Regions from separate parts of the Streptomyces sp. NPDC036815 genome, predicted to be linked through region 1. Evidence: riboswitches for the same ligand, from Rfam matches in the RefSeq annotation. Region 1 holds a riboswitch; each other region holds the start of a gene.

Region 1 (5,834 bases):
GTGCGTATAGAGGCTCGCGTCCTTCACGGCGAGCCGCCGTGCCACCTGCGACATGGTGACGTGTTCGAGGCCCACTTCGTCCGCCAGCTCGGCGCCCACGATCGTCACCCGCTCCGGGGTCAGTCCTGCCCGCACCATGTGTCCTCCACATCTCCCTAGGGCCCCTAGGTTAAACCTAGTACCCCTAGGAATGGCAAGGCGAGCCCTCGCCCCCGTGGATACGCGTGCGAGCCCGGACCAACTGGTCCGGGCTCGCTCCCGACTTCCCGCTCCGGTGCGGGCCGCGCCCTACGAGGCGGCGGTGTAGGTGACCGCGGTGCGCTTGCACTGCCCGGAGGCGAAGACGGCGATGGCGTCGAGTTCAGCCGGGTCTGCCGCCAGGTCCCAGCGCAACTTGGTCTCCACCCAGTCCGAGAGGTAGCGGCAGTGCGCGGTGGGCAGCGGCGGCAGCCAGTGCGCGGGGTCCCGGTCGGCCTTGGAGCGGGCCGTACGGGTGGTTACGGCGACCAGAGACGCCGGTGCGCCCAGGTCGTTGGCGTAGGCCTCGCGCCGCGCCGCGCTCCATGTGGAGGCACCGGAATCCCAGGCCTCGGCGAGCGGAACCATGTGGTCGACGGTGAGCTTGCGGGAGTCCTCGACCTCCTGGCCGTCGTAGTACGAAAGCCACTCACCACCGGTGATCTTGCAGCCCGCGCCGACGGACGGCTCCTCGCTGGCCTCGGCGATCAGCACCTCGGCGCGGGTGTTGCAACCGTCGGACTTCTTCGCGCCTGCGTTCCAGTGCTGGAAAGCGGCGCGGGCGTAGCCCTCGCGGCGCTCGTCGGAGACCGGGATGCGGTGCACGGCGTCGGCCAAGGTCGTGGTCTCGGTGGGGGTGGCCGAGGGGACGGACATTGGGAGGGTCTGTGCGGGCGCCGGTGCCGGCGCGAGGAGAGGGGTCAGGGACAGGCTGAGCGCGGCGAAGCCACGGATGAAGTTCTTGATCACCGAGCCAGGCTGGGCGGTCTCCGGCGGTACGTCCCGAAAGCCCGGCAGACGCCTGATCCGAGTGGAGGAAGCTATTCACCGCAGAAACGTTGCGCCGGGTGGGCGGGGGCTCGCCGAGAGCTCCACGGTCGGTCAGGTTTACGGCTTCCCGTCGGCCCTCCGCCTCCTGTCGACCTGGCGCTCGGACGGGCGCAGGATGGAGATAGCGGACTTGGAGCCGTGGCTGGAGCTTGAGCTCGAGCCGGTGCTGCCAGGCGCACCCGTCGAAGGGAGGTGCGACGTCATGTCCCACTTCATGGACGTCCACCACGGGATGAACGACATTACGGCCGAGCAACTGCGGCAGGCCCACCAGGCCGACCTCGCGATCGAGAACGAAGAAGGCGTTCACTTCGAGAAGGCGTGGGCGGACCCGGAGTCCGGCACCGTCTACTGCCTTTCGGAAGCTCCGTCGGCCGACGCGGTCCAACGCATTCACGAACGCGCGGGTCACCGGGCCGACGAGATCCATCCGGTGCCGTTGACCGTGTGAGGGGTCATCTCCGATGCCTGCCATGCGCCCGGGCGCACGCCCGTCGCCTTTCGGAAGAACACCGAGAAGTTGGAGGCATCGGGGAAGCCGAGCGTGGCGGCGCAGTGGGCTGCGGTGAGACGGTCGTGTGCGAGGAGGCGTTTGGCTTCCAGGACAATGCGTTCGACGATGTAAGCCTTCGCGGTGAGGCCGGTGGCCTGCTGCACCGCTCTGGAGAGGGTGCGGGGCGCGTATCCCAGGGCCCGGGCGTAGTAGCCCGCGTCATGATGTTCCCGGAAGTGCGCTTCGACGCTGGACCGGAACAGCCGGAACACTGAACTCGCCGACCGCTCTGCACCCACTGACTGTTCGTCATGCAGCGACCGCGCTTCGCCGTGCCGCGGCCGGATCCGGGCGATGAGCGCGGAGAGCAGGATTTCGGGCAGCTCCGTCGGGACGTCTGGGGGCGGGGCGGACGCTTCGAGGAGCAGGTGGTTCCGCGCGGCGTCGACGAACGGCCAGTCGGCCTCGTCGATGTTCCACGGCGCGACCAGGTCGGGGGACGCGACGAGGTCTCGGGTGGCGTGGGTGACCGGCGCGGTCGGGACGAACAGCACGAGGTGTCCTGCTACCTCGGCGATGTCGTCCCATCGGTGCACCGCGCCGGGCACGATCCAGACCACGGACCGCTCCCTGAGCGGTAGTTGGAGAAAGTCCACCGTGACGGAGCCATGTCCGGCGTCCACTACGGCCAGGACGTAGAAGTCGGCACGTTGCGTGCCGCCGTCGTTCAGCTCGCGAAGGCGGGCGAACGTCATCGTCTCGACAGCGGCGGCACCGTGCCCGACGGGCCGGTAGGTCATCTGTCGGATCGCGGCCATGTGTCCAGTTTCCACCATCGGGCGTCCAGTCGTGCCGATGCCTCGGGAGAGCTGCGGATATCCAATGGAGGCACGGAAGATCCGCCGCAGAGCACTGATCGAGGAAACACGAATGAACACGACACAGCAACCGCTGCTGCCCGTTTACGACCACCGCCCGGGGAGCGGACCGGCCCTGGTGTTCCTGCACTACTGGGGTGGCTCCGCCCGCACCTGGGACCTGGTCGTCGACCGCCTCACGGGCCGCGACGTCCTCACGGTCGACTTCCGCGGGTGGAGCCGCTCAAGCAGCCTGCCCGGCCCCTACACCCTCCGTCGGCTCGCGGACGACACGCTCGCGGTGATCGCCGACGCGGGCCTCACCGAGTACGTGCTGGTCGGGCACTCCATGGGCGGCAAGGTCGCGCAGCTGGTCGCTGCGACCCGGCCCGCCGGTCTGCGCGGGATCGTCCTCGTCGGCCCCGGTCCGGCGAAGCCCGCCGAGCAGATCACCCCCGAGTACCGGGAAGGCCTCTCCCACGCCTACGATTCCGACGCATCCGTCGCCGGGGCACGGGACAACGTCCTCACCGCGACCGAGCTGCCCGCATCGATCAAGGCACGGGTCGTGACCGATTCGCGTGCCGGCGCCGATGCCGCCCGCACGGAGTGGCCGCTGCGCGGCATCACGGAGGACATCACCGAGCACACCCGCATGATCAGCGTCCCCGCCCTGGTCATCGCCGGAGAGCAGGACCGCGTCGAACCCGTCGACGTGCTCCTCGCCAACCTGGTGCCCTATCTCTCCGGGGCCGACTTCACGGTGATCCCGAAGACGGGGCACCTCATCCCGCTGGAAGCTCCGGCCGACCTCGTCGAGGCGATCACGGCCTTCGCGCCGGTCGCCTGACCCGGGGCGTCGGCACATCCTCCGTACGCCTGTCCAGGCCCGGCCCGCCCCCTGCCTCATGAGGGGCGAGGTCAGTACGGGCCGTCCACGTTGTCGATCGAGCCGTACCGGTCGGCCGCGTAGTTGCAGGCGGCGGTGATGTTGGCGACCGGGTCGAAGCTGTCCATCGACGTGCCGGGCACGTGGTAGGCGGCGAAGGTGGGGCCGATGACCTGCAAGAGCCCCTTGGAGGGGGTCCCGGCTACAGCGTTGGAGTCCCAGTTGTTGATGGCCAGGGGGTTGCCGGAGGACTCGCGCATGATGTTGCGGTGGATGCCCTCGTACGAGCCGGGGATGCCCTGCCGGGCCAGGATGTCGAGCGACTCGTTGATCCAGCCGTCGAGGTCGTTGGTGTAGGACTTCTGTGCCGGGGGAGCGGCGGGTTCGGCGGCGAGGTCGTCCTGGCGCTTGGAACGGTCCGCCCGCTCGGCGGACGCGTTGGACGCGGTCGACTGCTGCGCGGGCGTGGCCGGGCCCGCGCTGCCGAGGGTGAGCTTGAGCCCGGGGTGGATGAGCTGCGGGTCTCCGCCGAGGACGCCGCGGTTGTCCTGGTACAGCTTCTTCCAGCCGCCGCTCAGGGAGTGCTCCTGCGCGATCTTGGACAGGGAGTCGCCGGCCGCGACGACGTAGGTCTTCGGGGCCGCGGGGGGAGTGGCGGCCGCGTCGGCCTGCGCCGCGGCGGCGGTGGTCGCGCCGAGCACCGGGAGGACGAGCACTGTCCCGCCCGCGCCTGCGGCGGCGATGCCCCGGCCGAGCGAGTTGGATTTGGGGCGGCGGTGCTTTCCCTTTGCAGGCATGACGCATTCCTCTCCGTCGCCTGCGAGGTGAGCTGTCGGGTTCGGACGGGAGATGTCCGGTCGCGCTGATACGGCGACTTCACCCCGAGCCGTTCCGGATTCCGGACCGGCGCTTACCTGGGTTCCCCGCTCCTGCCGTGCGTAAGTGAGTGGGTGAGTAGGTTTCCGGACAGCGGCAGGATTCGGCGTTCCATCCGGGATTGGGCGTGACGTTAGACGAGAAAGCCGGAACGGAACAAGGTCCACATTTGGCGGGAGAATGTGCGGGGTCGATCCAGGGCAATCGGAAGGCCCTTGCCGCCTTTGATCGAATAGTCCAACTCGCTTTGCGGGAAACGAGAATGTGCTTCATGCCCTCACTTCGAGTGGGGGTGAGCAGTGTGACTCATTTCACCGGGTGGGCGCGGATCCCAATGCGCCTCGACGGCATCGCCCTGGTTCGCCATTCCGGTCGAGGTCTCTGCAATGCAGGCAACAGCCTACATACGCCATCACTGGTGCGGAGTTTGTGCATAACCGGACGAACCACGCATGGAGTCTAGGTCTCTTTTCATCTCAAGATGGACATTTCGTCAACCGTGGGAACCTGGTCGGATCGAGAGGTGTTGCTCCCGCCCCGCGCGGGCCAGCGATTTTCCGATGAATCGAGGGCGGATTGACCGTGTCTGCGTCAGCGGTCTCGCGGGCGGATCGCGCCGAGGGGCATATCGTCAACGAGTCGACGAATTAGTGGTGGTCGAGAAAACCGGTCACGTCGTCAGTTTTACGGTGTGGCCTCAGGGTGGCGTCGCGGCAGGTCCCATTGGCCGACTATCCGCACGAGTTGGTCGTCGATTCGCGCAGTCGGTTCACCTGTGTCGGGCACTGCGGGGTGGGGATAACTACGGGGTGGGGATGTCTGCACCATGACTAAGTGGTCGGCTCCGGAAGTCCTTCGAGGGTTGACTCCGGTGCCGGATCAGGCGTCAGATGCCGGGGTGGGCAGTGTCACGGATATAAGGGATATAGAGGTCCGGGGCCGTTCGGGGAAGTCGCGTGTGGCGGTCGCTGCGTATCGCCAATTGCCCCCCTTGTCCGCTCACTTGACTACTTGAGGTCGGAGAGGAGTGCGTCGAGTGTCTTCTGTAGGGCGTCGGAGTTGGTGGTGTCGAACCATGTGGTGCGGATGCGTTCGTTGGCTCCTTTCGGTGTCTCGTGGTCGGCCGCGAGCTGGTGCAGGGAGCGGGTCTTGTCGCTCAGGGCGCGCCCGACGCCTTGGAAGAGGTCGCGGATGTAGCGGTCGGCGTCCTGGGCGGTAATGCCGTGGCGGGCGGCCCAGGTGGTGAGTGTGGCCAGGTAGCAGTAGTGGGTGGTCAGCGTGGCCGTCAGGGTTTGGTAGGCGTTGAGGGTCGCTTCGTCTGCGACGGGGAGCGTTCCGCCGAGGCGGCCGAAGAGGTCGTCCACGACCTGGTCGCCGCCGACCTGGAGCCCGGCGAGGGCCTCGTCACGGTCCTGGGGGCGGACGGCGAGGATCACCAACGCGCAGCGGTCCACCACGTCCTGGTTGTCGTTGCACACCCGCACGTTCTTCGTCTGCTGGTGGTACACGCCCACCACCGCCTCTGACCTGCGGCCAAGGCGGGAATCGTCTGCTGCTGGGCTGAGTTGGTCCGCACCTGGTCCGGATCTTGGGGCGTGGTTTGTGGCGCTGAGGTGCGAGTCCTGCCGTACGACATGGCACAGGTAGGCGG
Region 2 (5,834 bases), on a different contig from region 1:
TCGGTCGGCTCGGTGCGCGAGGTGGTCGGCGGAGGCGTGTGCATGCCTGTCTTTCCATGTCCGTGGGTCAGTCGTCGGGGCGGTCGGCCTTGTCGACGCCGTCCCAGACGTTCGAGTACCAGGGGCGCGAGGCCGCCCCCTGGTCCGTGCGCCGGCTCCTGGCCGCCGCGGGGTCGATCACCGTGAAGCCGGTCTCGCCGGGCATCACGTAGTGCAGGCGGTCCCGGATGCGCTGCTCCGCGTACGCGTCGTCCTGCCAGCGGGCCTTCTCGTCGCGGAGCTTCTCGACGTCCGCCTGGTGCTCGGCCTGCTGCCGGCGCAGGTCGTCGATCTCGGCGCGCTGCGAGACGTACTGCCGCATCGGGTACGCGAGCGCGACGACCAGCGAGCAGAGCACGAGCGCGAGGAGGGCCGCGCGGCCGGTGAGCCGGGAGCGGCGGGCCTGCCTCTTGGTCTGGGAGCGGTAGACGCGCTCGGCGGTCTGCTCGCCGAGCAGCCGCAGGCGGGTCGCGGTGGAGAACCGGTCCTTGGTCCCGGCCTTGGCCATGGTTCCGTCTCCCCAGAGCAGCGCCTCAACGTACCTACGTCCCCGCACACGGTACGGGACCGGGTGCGGGGACGTAGGTAACTACGTGGCGTCGAGCGCTGCTCGGGCCGTGCTTCGGCTGCTGCGCCGGGTCCGCTACTCGGCGGAGCGGAAGCGCGGGAACGCGCTGCGCCCGGCGTAGACCGCGGCGTCGTCGAGGATCTCCTCGATGCGCAGCAGCTGGTTGTACTTGGCGACGCGCTCGGAGCGGGCCGGGGCGCCGGTCTTGATCTGGCCGCAGTTGGTGGCGACGGCGAGGTCGGCGATGGTGACGTCCTCGGTCTCGCCGGAGCGGTGCGACATCATGCACTTGAAGCCGCTGCGCTGGGCCATCTCGACGGCGTCCAGGGTCTCGGTCAGCGAACCGATCTGGTTGACCTTGACGAGCAGGGCGTTGGCCGAGTTCTCCTCGATGCCGCGGGCCAGGCGCTCGGGGTTGGTGACGAACAGGTCGTCGCCGACGAGCTGCACCTTGTCGCCGAGCTTCTCGGTGATGGTGTTCCAGCCGGCCCAGTCGTCCTCGAACAGCGGGTCCTCGATGGAGACCAGCGGGTAGGAGGCGACGAGCTCCGCGTAGTACTCGGTCATCTCGGCGGCCGAGCGGGACTTGCCCTCGAACTCGTAGCTGCCGTCCTTGTAGAACTCGGACGCGGCGACGTCGAGCGCGAGCGCGACCTGCTCGCCGGGGACGTAACCGGCCTGCTTGATGGCCTCAAGGATGAGGTCGAGCGCGGCGCGGTTGGAGTCCAGGTTCGGGGCGAAGCCGCCCTCGTCGCCGAGGCCGGTGGAGAGGCCCTTCTCCTTCAGCACCTTCTTGAGGGTGTGGTAGACCTCGGTGCCCCAGCGCAGGGCCTCGGAGAAGGACTCCGCGCCGATCGGGGCGATCATGAATTCCTGGATGTCGACGTTCGAGTCGGCGTGCGACCCGCCGTTCAGGATGTTCATCATCGGGACGGGCAGCAGATGCGCGTTCGGGCCGCCGAGGTAGCGGAACAGCGGCAGGTCGCTGGCCTCGGAGGCGGCGTGCGCGACGGCGAGCGAGACGCCGAGGATGGCGTTGGCGCCGAGCGAGCCCTTGTTGTCGGTGGCGTCCAGGTCGAACATGGCCTGGTCGATCAGGCGCTGCTCGGTGGCGTCGTAGCCGACGAGCTCCGGGCCGATCTGCTCGATGACGGCGAGGACGGCCTTCTCGACGCCCTTGCCCTGGTAACGGTTGGGGTCACCGTCACGGAGTTCGATGGCCTCGAAGGCACCGGTGGAGGCACCGGACGGAACGGCGGCACGACCGGTGCTGCCGTCGTCGAGGCCGACCTCGACCTCGACCGTGGGGTTGCCTCGGGAGTCCAGGATTTCCCGGGCTACGACGACGTCGATGGACGGCACGAGCATCTCCTTCTGGGAGTGTGACGCGTATACGCAATGACGCGGACCGTTTCGGCCCTGCGTCTCCCGAGCCTAACCGGCTCCGGGGCTTCAGCCAGCCGACCGCCCGTCCCGTGGGACGAACAAGAGGCCAAATCCCCTGGAAACAGGACGATGGACCGCGTTTCTACTCGCTAGTAGCGAACAAGCCGGGCGGCCCGGGCAGGGGCGGACATGGCCCCGCCCCGGTGCGTACGGGGGATACGCGCACCGGGGCGGGGAGCCCGTGGGGACGGGGGTACGGCCGTGCGTCCGCCGAGGCACGGCCGTGACCGGGCGGGTCAGCTCAGGTGCAGCTGCTGGCCCGGGTAGATCATGTCGGCGTTGTCGATGATGTCACCGTTGAGCTTGTACACCTTGTGCCAGCCGCCCTTGACGTGCTCCGCCTGGGCGATCTTGGACAGGGTGTCGCCCGTCTTGACCTTGTACTCGCCGTCGCCCTTCTTGACCGTCTTGCCGGTCGGGGTCTCGACGGTCTTCTTGCTCTCGGTCTGCGGCGCGGGCTGCGGCTTCGGGGCGGCCTGCTGCTGCTTCGGAGCGGCCTGCTGCTGCGTCTGCTGCGGCTGGGGCTTGGACTCCTGCTGCTGCGGGGCCTGCTGCTGCGAGCCGCCGCCGCTGTTGTTCGAGGCGCCCGAGAGGCCGACGCCACAGCTCGGCCAGGCACCCTTGCCCTGACCCGCGAGGACCTTCTCGCCGATCTCGATCTGCTGGGCCTTGGTCGCCTTGTCGGCGGAGGGCGCGTACTTGGTGCCGCCGTACGCGGCCCAGGTGGACGGCGAGAACTGCAGGCCGCCCTGGTAGCCGTTGCCGGTGTTGATCGACCAGTTGCCGCCGGCCTCGCACTGGGCGACGCGGTCCCACTCGGAGTCGGTGGCGGCGGAGGCCGAACCGGCGGCCATCAGCGGGGCAGCGACCGCGACACCGGTGACGCCGGCGAGCGTGGCGACACGGGTGGCCTTGGACGGACGACGGTGCTTGCCCTTGCTGGAAAACAGCATGAGTGATCCCCTCACCGACGCCTGCGAGGTGAGCTGTCGGGTTCGGGCCGATGTGGTTGCCCGGCCGCGCTCACAGAGCGCGGCTTCACCCCTAGCCGTTCCCGTCCGTCTCGCGGCGCCCAGCCCTACGGCTGTGCGTCCCCTCAACGGACGGACCCGGCGCAAACCTTGGGTCCCCCGCTCCTGCCTACGGCGCTCGAAGCGACGACTGTTCCCGTCCGGCCGTTGGCAGGATTCGGCGTACCGACCGGCGGGGCCCACCAATGGCGAGCGGTGACGACGGTAATCACGTCTTCCACACAATTTCAAAGACGATCAGGGCTTCTGAGACCCATGTCTCACTCGCGCCAAAGCGGACATACGACGCGAAGGCCCCGTCCGACTCTTCGTCAACTACCGTTACTTTTCGCCCAGATCGAGGCTCTGACCGGGGAGAATGAGGTCCGGGTCGCCGCCGACGGTCTTCTTGTTCTCGGTGTAGAGCTCGTGCCAGCCGCCCTCGACGTCGAGGTCGTCCGCGATGACCGAGAGGTTGTCCCCGGAGCGCACCGTGTACGTCCCGTCGGCGACCGCTCCGGTGCGCTCCTCGCCGCGCGAGGCGTGCCGTCCGGGACGCCCGCCCGCACCCTCGCTCTCGTCCGCGCGGTCGCCCCGGTGGCGCCCCGCGGAGGAGCCCGAACCCTCGGAGGGGGCCGTCGCGTCCTCGGCGTCCGGCGAAGTGCCGTCCTTCTCCCCGGACTTGCCCGTGCCGGACGCGTCATCGGCGCCGTCCGCCTCGCCCTTGTGACCCTTGTCGCCCTTTTCGCCGGACTCGTCGTGATTCTTGTCTCGCGCGTCGCCCGCGTCACCGGAGGGCTTCTCCGGGTCCGCGGACGGGTCGTCGGAGGGATCGGCGGAGTCGGCCGGGTCGGCGGACGACTCACCCTTCTCCGCGCCCTTGTCCTTGCCCTTGTCCTTGCCGTCGGAGCTGCCGGAGTCATCGGCGGAGCCGGAGTCCTTGGCACCCTCGGGCCCGTCGGCGCCGGTCCGGCCCGACGGGTCGGACGGCTCCCCGGTGACGGGCGCGCCCGGGTCCACGTCGGCCGCGGCGCCGCCGTCGGTGAGCCCGGCGATCGGCGCGCAGCTCGGCCAGGCGGCGGTGCCCCGGTCGCCAAGGACCTTCTCGGCGACGGAGATCTGCTGGGACTTGGAGGCCTGGTCGGCGCTCGGCGCGTAGTCGAGGCCGCCGTGGCTCTCCCAGGTGTCCTGGGAGAGCTGGAGCCCTCCGTAATAACCGTTGCCGGGGTTCGCGCTCCACGCGCCGCCGCTCTCGCACTGGGCGAGCTTGTCCCACGTGTCGGTGGAGGCGGCGCTCGCGCTGGTGGCGGCGAGCAGCGGGATGGCGATGGCTGATCCGGTGACGCCTGCCGCGACGATGAGAGCCGGGGCCTGGCGGGGGCGTCGGTGACGACCTTGACCGGAGAGCATGCGGTTGCCTTTCAGGAGACTGCAGCGACGGCTGGGGCGCCCGGGGGCGCCCAAGTCGTCGTGAACGTAGCCGCAGTCGAACGCTTGTCACAAGTCGGTGCAGCGGAGATCACGTGAACATCACAGTCGTGACGGCCCGTCAGCCCCGGGTCGGCGGCTGTGCGTTTGTGAACTTCACCGGCAGCGTGCGCAGTCCCCGCATGATCAGCCCGCCACGCCACCGCAAATCGGCGGGATCCGACGCGAGTTGCAGGTCGGGGAGGCGTCTGAGCAGCGTCGCGAGGGCGGTCTGCCCCTCCAGCCTGGCGAGCGGAGCACCGAGGCAGTAGTGGATTCCGTGCCCGTATCCGAGGTGCTGGTTGTCGCGGCGGGAAAGGTCCAGGGTGTCGGGCGAGTCGAAGCGGGCCGGGTCGCGGTCGGCGGCGGCGAGCACGACGAGGACGGGGTCTCCCGCGGCGATGTCCTGCCCGCCGACGCGGACCGCCTCGGTCGCGAACCGCCAGGTGGCGAGCTCGACGGGCCCGTCGAAGCGGAGGAGTTCCTCGACGCCGGTCTCCAGGAGCCCGGTGTCGCCCTCGGCCAGCGCCCGCTGCAGCCGCTCGCGCTGTTCGGGGTGGGTGAGCAGCGCGTACAGGCCGTTGCCGATGAGGTTGACGGTGGTCTCGAAGCCGGCGAAGAGAAGGATGAAGGCCATGGCGGCCGCCTCGTTCTCGGTGAGGTGCTCGCCGTGGTCGGAGGCCTTGATGAGGCCGGAGATGAGGTCGTCGCCCGGATCGAGGCGCTTTCGGTGGATGAGCTCGGCGAGGTAGCCGCGCATCTTCTTCACCGACCGGGCCACACCGCCCCGCGGCCCGCCCCCGTGGCGGATCATCATGCCCGCCCAGTCGCGGAAGTCGTCCTGGTCCTCGCGGGGGACGCCGAGCAGGTCGCAGATGGCGTAGATGGGGAGCGGGAAGGCGAACTCGTGGATGAGGTCGGCCGCGCCCTCCGCCCCGCCGTGCTTGTCGGCGAGCGTGTCGATGAGGGAGTCCGTCAACTCCTGCACGCGCGGCGCGAACTCGGCCACCCGGCGCGGTGTGAACGCCTTCGCGACGAGCCGGCGCAGGCGGGTGTGGTCCGGCGGGTCGATGTTGAGCAGATGCGTCATCAGCTCGGCCTTGCGCTCGCCGGGGATGCCGGTCTTGCCCTTGGCGTGGGCGGGCTCGTCGTGGTGGGCCGGGTTCTTGCTGAGCCGCTGGTCCGCGAGGGCCTGCCGCGCGTCCGCGTACCGGGTGACGAGCCAGGCCTCCACGCCGCTGGGCAGGGTGGTGCGGTGCACGGGGGAGTTCTCGCGCAGCCAGGCGTACGCCGGGTAGGGGTCG
Region 3 (5,834 bases), on a different contig from region 1:
CGTACTACGGACAGGCGGGCGTCAACTGGATGTCCGCGCACTCCGGCATCGACTTCCCGGTGTCGTACGGCACGGAGGTCCTGGCCGCGACCGACGGCACCGTGTCGACGAAGTGGAACAGCGCCTACGGCAACATGGCGATCGTGACCGCCAAGGACGGCACGGAGACGTGGTACTGCCACCTCTCCACGCACAAGATCTCCAGCGGCCCCGTGAAGGCGGGCGAGCCCATCGCCTTCTCCGGGAACTCCGGCAACTCGACCGGCCCGCACCTGCACTTCGAGGTGCGCCCCGGCGGCGGCTCGGCGATCGACCCGCTGCCGTGGCTGCGCAGCCACGACCTCGACCCGACGTAACTCCGACCGCCGCCCCGGGCGTTACAGCTTCTCGACCGGCGCGTACCGCAGCAGCAGGCGCTTCGGCTTGGGCTCTCCGAAGTCCACCGTCGCCTCGGCGTTCGCCCCCGTGCCCTTCACGCCGACCACGGTGCCGAGGCCGAACTGGTCGTGGGTGACCCGGTCGCCGACGGCCAGCGAGACCACCGGCTTTTCCGAGGCGCGGCGCGTGGCGAAGCCCTGTGCCCCGCCGGCACGCGAGCGCGAGGACGACAGCGACGAGGCGATGCCCCCGGCCGGTCCCGATCCCCCGGAGCCGGACGACGCCAGTGCGCCGACGGAGCCCGTCCGCTTCCAGTCCAGGTGGGCGTCCGGGATCTCCTCGAGGAAGCGCGACGGCGGGTTGTACGACGGCTGACCCCAGGCGCTGCGCATGGAGGACCGCGTCAGGTAGAGCCGTTCACGCGCGCGTGTGATGCCCACGTACGCGAGACGGCGCTCCTCCTCCAGCTCCTTGACCTGGCCGAGGGAGCGCATGTGCGGGAAGACGCCGTCCTCCATGCCGGTCAGGAACACCACCGGGAACTCGAGCCCCTTGGCGGTGTGGAGGGTCATCAAGGTGATGACTCCGGAGCCGTCGTCCTCCTCGTCGGGGATCTGGTCGGAGTCGGCGACCAGAGCGACCCGCTCCAGGAAGTCGGAGAGCGTACCGGCCGGGGCGCCGCCCTCGCCCGCGTCCTCCCCGGGCCGGCCTCCGCCCTCCGCCCGGCCGTTGTCCTGCTCGAACTCCAGGGCCACGGCGGCGAGTTCCTGGAGGTTCTCGATGCGCGTCTCGTCCTGGGGGTCGGTCGAGGCCTGCAGCTCGGCGAGGTACCCGGTGCGTTCGAGCACGGCTTCCAGGACGACGGCCGGGCCCGCTCCGGACTCGACGACGGTCCGCAGCTCCTCCATGAGCGTGTTGAACCGCTTGACGGCGTTGGCCGACCGGGCCGCCATTCCGTACGCCTCGTCGACGCGGCGCAGGGCCTGCGGGAAGGAGATCTTCTCGCGCTGCGAGAGCGCGTCGATCATCGCTTCCGCGCGGTCGCCGATGCCCCTCTTGGGGACGTTGAGGATGCGGCGCAGCGGGACGGCGTCCTCGGGGTTGGCGAGGACGCGCAGGTACGCGAGGACGTCGCGGACCTCCTTGCGCTCGTAGAAGCGGACGCCGCCGACGACCTTGTAGGGCAGGCCGACCCGGATGAAGATCTCTTCGAAGACACGGGACTGGGCGTTCGTCCGGTAGAAGATCGCCACGTCGCCGGCCTTGGCGTCGCCCGCGTCGGTGAGGCGGTCGATCTCGTCGGCGACGAACTGGGCCTCGTCGTGCTCGGTGTCGGCGACGTACCCGGTGATGCGCGCGCCCGCGCCCTGGTTGGTCCAGAGGTTCTTCGGACGGCGGCTTTCGTTGCGCTCGATGACCGCGTTGGCGGCGGTCAGGATCGTCTGTGTAGAGCGGTAGTTCTGTTCGAGGAGGATCGTCGTCGCGTCCGCGTAGTCCTCCTCGAACTGGAGGATGTTACGGATCGTGGCGCCGCGGAAGGCGTAGATCGACTGGTCCGCGTCACCCACCACACACAGCTCGGCGGGGTCGTCGCCCTCGCCGCCGGAGGGGCCGACCAGCTCGCGCACGAGTGCGTACTGGGCGTGGTTGGTGTCCTGGTACTCGTCGACCATGACGTGCCGGAAGCGGCGCCTGTAGTGCTCGGCCACGTCCGGGAAGGCGCGAAGCAGGTGGACCGTCGTCATGATCAGGTCGTCGAAGTCCAGCGCGTTCGCCTCGCGCAGGCGCGACTGGTACATGGCGTAGGCCTGGGCGAGGGTCTTCTCGAAACCGTCGGCGGCCCGACCAGCGAAGTCCTCCTCGTCGATCAGCTCGTTCTTCAGGTTCGAGATCTTGGCACTGAAGGACTTCGGCGGGAACTTCTTCGGGTCGAGGTCCAGGTCGCGGCAGACCAGGGCCATCAGGCGCTTGGAGTCCGCGGCGTCGTAGATCGAGAAGGAGGACGTGAAGCCCAGCTTCTTGTACTCGCGGCGCAGGATGCGGACGCAGGCGCTGTGGAACGTCGACACCCACATCGCGTTCGCCCGCGGGCCCACGAGCTGCTCCACGCGCTCCTTCATCTCGCCCGCGGCCTTGTTCGTGAAGGTGATCGCGAGGATCTGGCCGGGGTGTACACCGCGCTCGGCGAGCAGGTGCGCGATGCGGTGGGTCAGCACGCGGGTCTTGCCGGAGCCGGCTCCGGCGACGATGAGCAGCGGGGATCCGGCGTGCACCACGGCCGCGCGCTGGTTCTCGTTCAGCCCGTCGAGGAGCGTCGCCGGGTCGATGACCGGGCGGGGGGCACCGTCGCGGTAGTGCGAGTCCCGGGTCATGGGCGCGTCGAACTTCCCGTCGAACAGATCGTCCGGAATGGGCTCCGGAGCGCTGTCCTCGGGCGGCGGCGGGGGCGCTTCGTCCGTGGCCCGGGAAGGCTGCAGGTCCGCCAGGAAGCTGTCATCAAAGAGGCTGCTCATCGCCTCCCGAGTCTAGGCGGCCCCACTGACAACCCGCTGCGGGTTCCGGTCACCTCACACCTGCCTACGCGCTGCCCGCGGACGCTCACGCTCCGCATCCGGGCGACATGCTCGCGTCAGGGCCGCGGAAAGTCACGAAAATGTATCGGGCATATCGAACATCAACCTTCACAGGGACCACACGAGTTGGCTAGCGTGCTCGGCGGGCCGCTCGTCCCCCACCGGCGAACCCGCCGGGAACGAGTGGCCTCCGCCGAGTCCGACATGTTCGGAGCCGGGGACCCACCGAAAACTTGGGGTGAATCGGTCCCGTACGAAGTACGGGACCGTAGGGCAACCTTCCGGACCACCCGCCCGAACCCGACAGCTAACCCGGTAGGCGGTCTACGGAAGGAGTCGCCTCCCTTGGCGTCGCACCGCAAGCCGCGGACCCGGACAGCCGGAATTCGCACCGCCCCCGCCTTCGGCATCACGACAGCGGCCCTCACCTCCGTCGCCCTCCTGTCGCAGAGCGCGCAGGCAGCGCCCTCCGCGCCGGTGAAGCCCAGCCTCGAAGAGGTCCAGAAGAAGGTCGACGAGCTCTACCAGCAGGCCGGCGTGGCCACGCAGAAGTACAACGCGGCGAAGGAGCGCACCGACAAGCAGCGCAAGAAGGTCGACCGCCTGCTCGACGACGTGGCCGAGCGCACCGACGAGCTGAACGACGCGCGCAAGGAGCTCGGCTCGTTCGCCGCCGCGCAGTACCGCACCGGCGCCGTCTCCGAGACGGCCACCATGCTGCTGGCCAACGACCCGCAGGGCTACTTCGACCAGAACCACCTGGCTGACCGGTTGACCACGCGCCAGAAGAAGGCGGTCGACGCCTACACGACGCAGCAGGCGTCGGCGACCAGGCAGCGCGCGAAGGCGGCGAAGAGCCTGGAGACCCTGAGCGATTCGCGGGACGACCTCAGGACGAGCAAGCAGACCGTCCAGAAGAAGCTGGGCGCCGCGCGCGAGGTGCTTTCCGAGCTGACGGCGCAGGAGAAGGCGCGGCTCGCGGAGATCGAGCGGAAGAAGAAGCAGGAGGCCCAGCGCAAGGCCGAGAAGCTGGCCCGCGAGCAGGCCGCCGAGGCGGCGCGCAAGCGCAAGGCGGAGGAGGCGGCCCGGCGGGAGAAGGAGCGGGAGCAGGGCTCCGGGTCCGACTCCGGGTCCGGCTCCGGTTCCGGTTCTGATGCGGGTTCCGGCTCGGGCTCGGGCTCGGGCTCCGGGAGCAAGGACGGCGACTACGCCACCAAGGCCGCGAAGGTCATCGCCTTCGCGGAGGCCCAGATCGGCAAGCCGTACGTCTGGGGCGCCACCGGCCCCGACTCGTACGACTGCTCAGGGCTCACCCAGGACGCGTGGAAGGCCGCCGGGATCTCCCTGCCGCGCACCACGTGGGACCAGGTCAAGGTCGGCACGACCGTGAAGACCGCCGACGCCAAGCCGGGTGACCTGGTGTTCTTCTACGACGACATCAGCCACGTGGGGATCTACACCGGCAACGGCAAGATGATCCACGCCCCGAAGCCGGGCGCGAACGTCCGCGTCGAGTCGATCTACTACATGCCGATCCACAGCGTGGTGCGCCCGGCGTAACCGTCGCACCCGCCCCATGCGGCACATCTCATGAAAGTGGCCCTCCACGCGCGCGTGGAGGGCCACTTTCATGCGGGTCGGGACATCAGGTCCACAGGACCGCGATGAAGATGTTCGCGATGGTCAACAGGCCGACCGCGCCGAACAGACCCTTGTCGACCTTCTCCTCGTCGCGCTTCACGTAGACCAGCGCGAGGATCACGATCAACAGGGCCAGCTTGATGCCGATCTTGACGTTGTTGACCGTGTTGTCGTCCGCCTGGTTGAGGCCCACCAGGACCACACCCGTGACGAGCATGGTCAGCGAGCCGTGCAGCATCGCGGGGTTGAAGCGGGCCGTGCCCTGGCCCATCTGCTTCATCTGGGTCAGGAAACCCCCCAGGAGCGAGCCGATGCCGATGATGTGGAGGCCGACGAAGAGATGGATGAGTAGGTCCATGAGGCCGGAGCCTAGCCGGGTCCCCCTCCTCTCCCGGCCACCGCCCCCGTACCACCCCGCCCCGCCAGGCACATCGCAATCGAGCCATCGGTCACGGCCGTACGCGAAGCAGCCGCCACCCCGTGATCGACACGGTCGGAGCCGGTCGTCGGGTCGCCCACTTCCGCCAGTTGCGCACAATCCCTCACCAACCCGTGACGGCCAGGTTTAGCGTCCTCCACCAGGTGTCCGGCTCCCCACCGCCGCCCGATCCGGGGCGGCCGTCGGGCACCACCGCCGAAAGACCCGGCGGCGGCCCGTCCCCCTGTGCGGGCCGCCGCCGGACACCTAAGGAGCCCCTCTTCGTGGCAGCGCACCGCAAGCCCAGACAGCGCTCGCTCAGCGGCGGCACGGCCCGCACGGCCGCCACCCTCGCCCTCGCGGGAGCCGCGTCGGCGACCGCCTTCGACGGCACGGGGCACGCGAACCCCCAGCTCGGCCCCGCCGAGGTGAAATCCAGGGTCGACGCGCTCTACCGCGAGGCGGAGACGGCCACCGAGAAGTACAACGGCGCGAAGGAGAAGGCCGAGAAGGCCGAAAAATCACTCCGCGAGCTGCGCGACGAGGCGGCCCGCAAGACGGAGAAGCTCAACTCCGCCCGCGACAGCCTGGGTTCGTACGCCGCCGCGCAGTACCGCGCGGGCGGCATCGACCCCTCCTTACAGCTCATGCTCTCCTCCGACCCCGGGCGGTTCCTGGAGCGCGCGGAGCGCGCCGACCGGGCGGGCGGCCGTCAGGCCGTGGCCCTGCGCGAGGTACGCGCGCAGCTCCGGGAGATGGACCAGCTGCGGGGCACGGCCGACGACCGCCTGGCCACGCTCCGCGCCCGCCAGTCGGAGCTGCGC

What was found. Region 1 has a riboswitch for cyclic di-AMP ahead of ACZ69I_RS08870 (transglycosylase SLT domain-containing protein). Riboswitches for the same ligand answer to the same signal wherever they lie in the genome.
Region 2: linked by a shared signal. The riboswitch ahead of ACZ69I_RS35910 (transglycosylase family protein) and the one ahead of ACZ69I_RS08870 (transglycosylase SLT domain-containing protein) in region 1 are both predicted to bind cyclic di-AMP.
Region 3: linked by a shared signal. The riboswitch ahead of ACZ69I_RS14490 (C40 family peptidase) and the one ahead of ACZ69I_RS08870 (transglycosylase SLT domain-containing protein) in region 1 are both predicted to bind cyclic di-AMP.

The regions. Positions count from the first base shown of each region.
Region 1 is NZ_JBVJPW010000003.1:34,980-40,813, reverse strand. Features, by position in the region: gene ACZ69I_RS08895 (TetR/AcrR family transcriptional regulator) at 1-138, opposite strand, end outside; gene ACZ69I_RS08890 (HNH endonuclease family protein) at 289-987, opposite strand; gene ACZ69I_RS08885 (SCO4226 family nickel-binding protein) at 1,271-1,519, shown strand; gene ACZ69I_RS08880 (helix-turn-helix domain-containing protein) at 1,477-2,379, opposite strand; gene ACZ69I_RS08875 (alpha/beta fold hydrolase) at 2,492-3,268, shown strand; gene ACZ69I_RS08870 (transglycosylase SLT domain-containing protein) at 3,340-4,104, opposite strand; cyclic di-AMP (ydaO/yuaA leader) riboswitch at 4,107-4,270, opposite strand; gene ACZ69I_RS08865 (hypothetical protein) at 5,191-5,691, opposite strand.
Region 2 is NZ_JBVJPW010000029.1:18,520-24,353, forward strand. Features, by position in the region: gene ACZ69I_RS35895 (DUF501 domain-containing protein) at 1-44, opposite strand, end outside; gene ACZ69I_RS35900 (FtsB family cell division protein) at 68-547, opposite strand; gene eno (phosphopyruvate hydratase) at 683-1,969, opposite strand; gene ACZ69I_RS35910 (transglycosylase family protein) at 2,290-3,006, opposite strand; cyclic di-AMP (ydaO/yuaA leader) riboswitch at 3,010-3,211, opposite strand; gene ACZ69I_RS35915 (LysM peptidoglycan-binding domain-containing protein) at 3,406-4,473, opposite strand; gene ACZ69I_RS35920 (cytochrome P450 family protein) at 4,613-5,834, opposite strand, start outside.
Region 3 is NZ_JBVJPW010000005.1:296,167-302,000, reverse strand. Features, by position in the region: gene ACZ69I_RS14500 (M23 family metallopeptidase) at 1-356, shown strand, start outside; gene pcrA (DNA helicase PcrA) at 378-2,891, opposite strand; cyclic di-AMP (ydaO/yuaA leader) riboswitch at 3,133-3,288, shown strand; gene ACZ69I_RS14490 (C40 family peptidase) at 3,297-4,511, shown strand; gene ACZ69I_RS14485 (hypothetical protein) at 4,597-4,950, opposite strand; gene ACZ69I_RS14480 (C40 family peptidase) at 5,295-5,834, shown strand, end outside.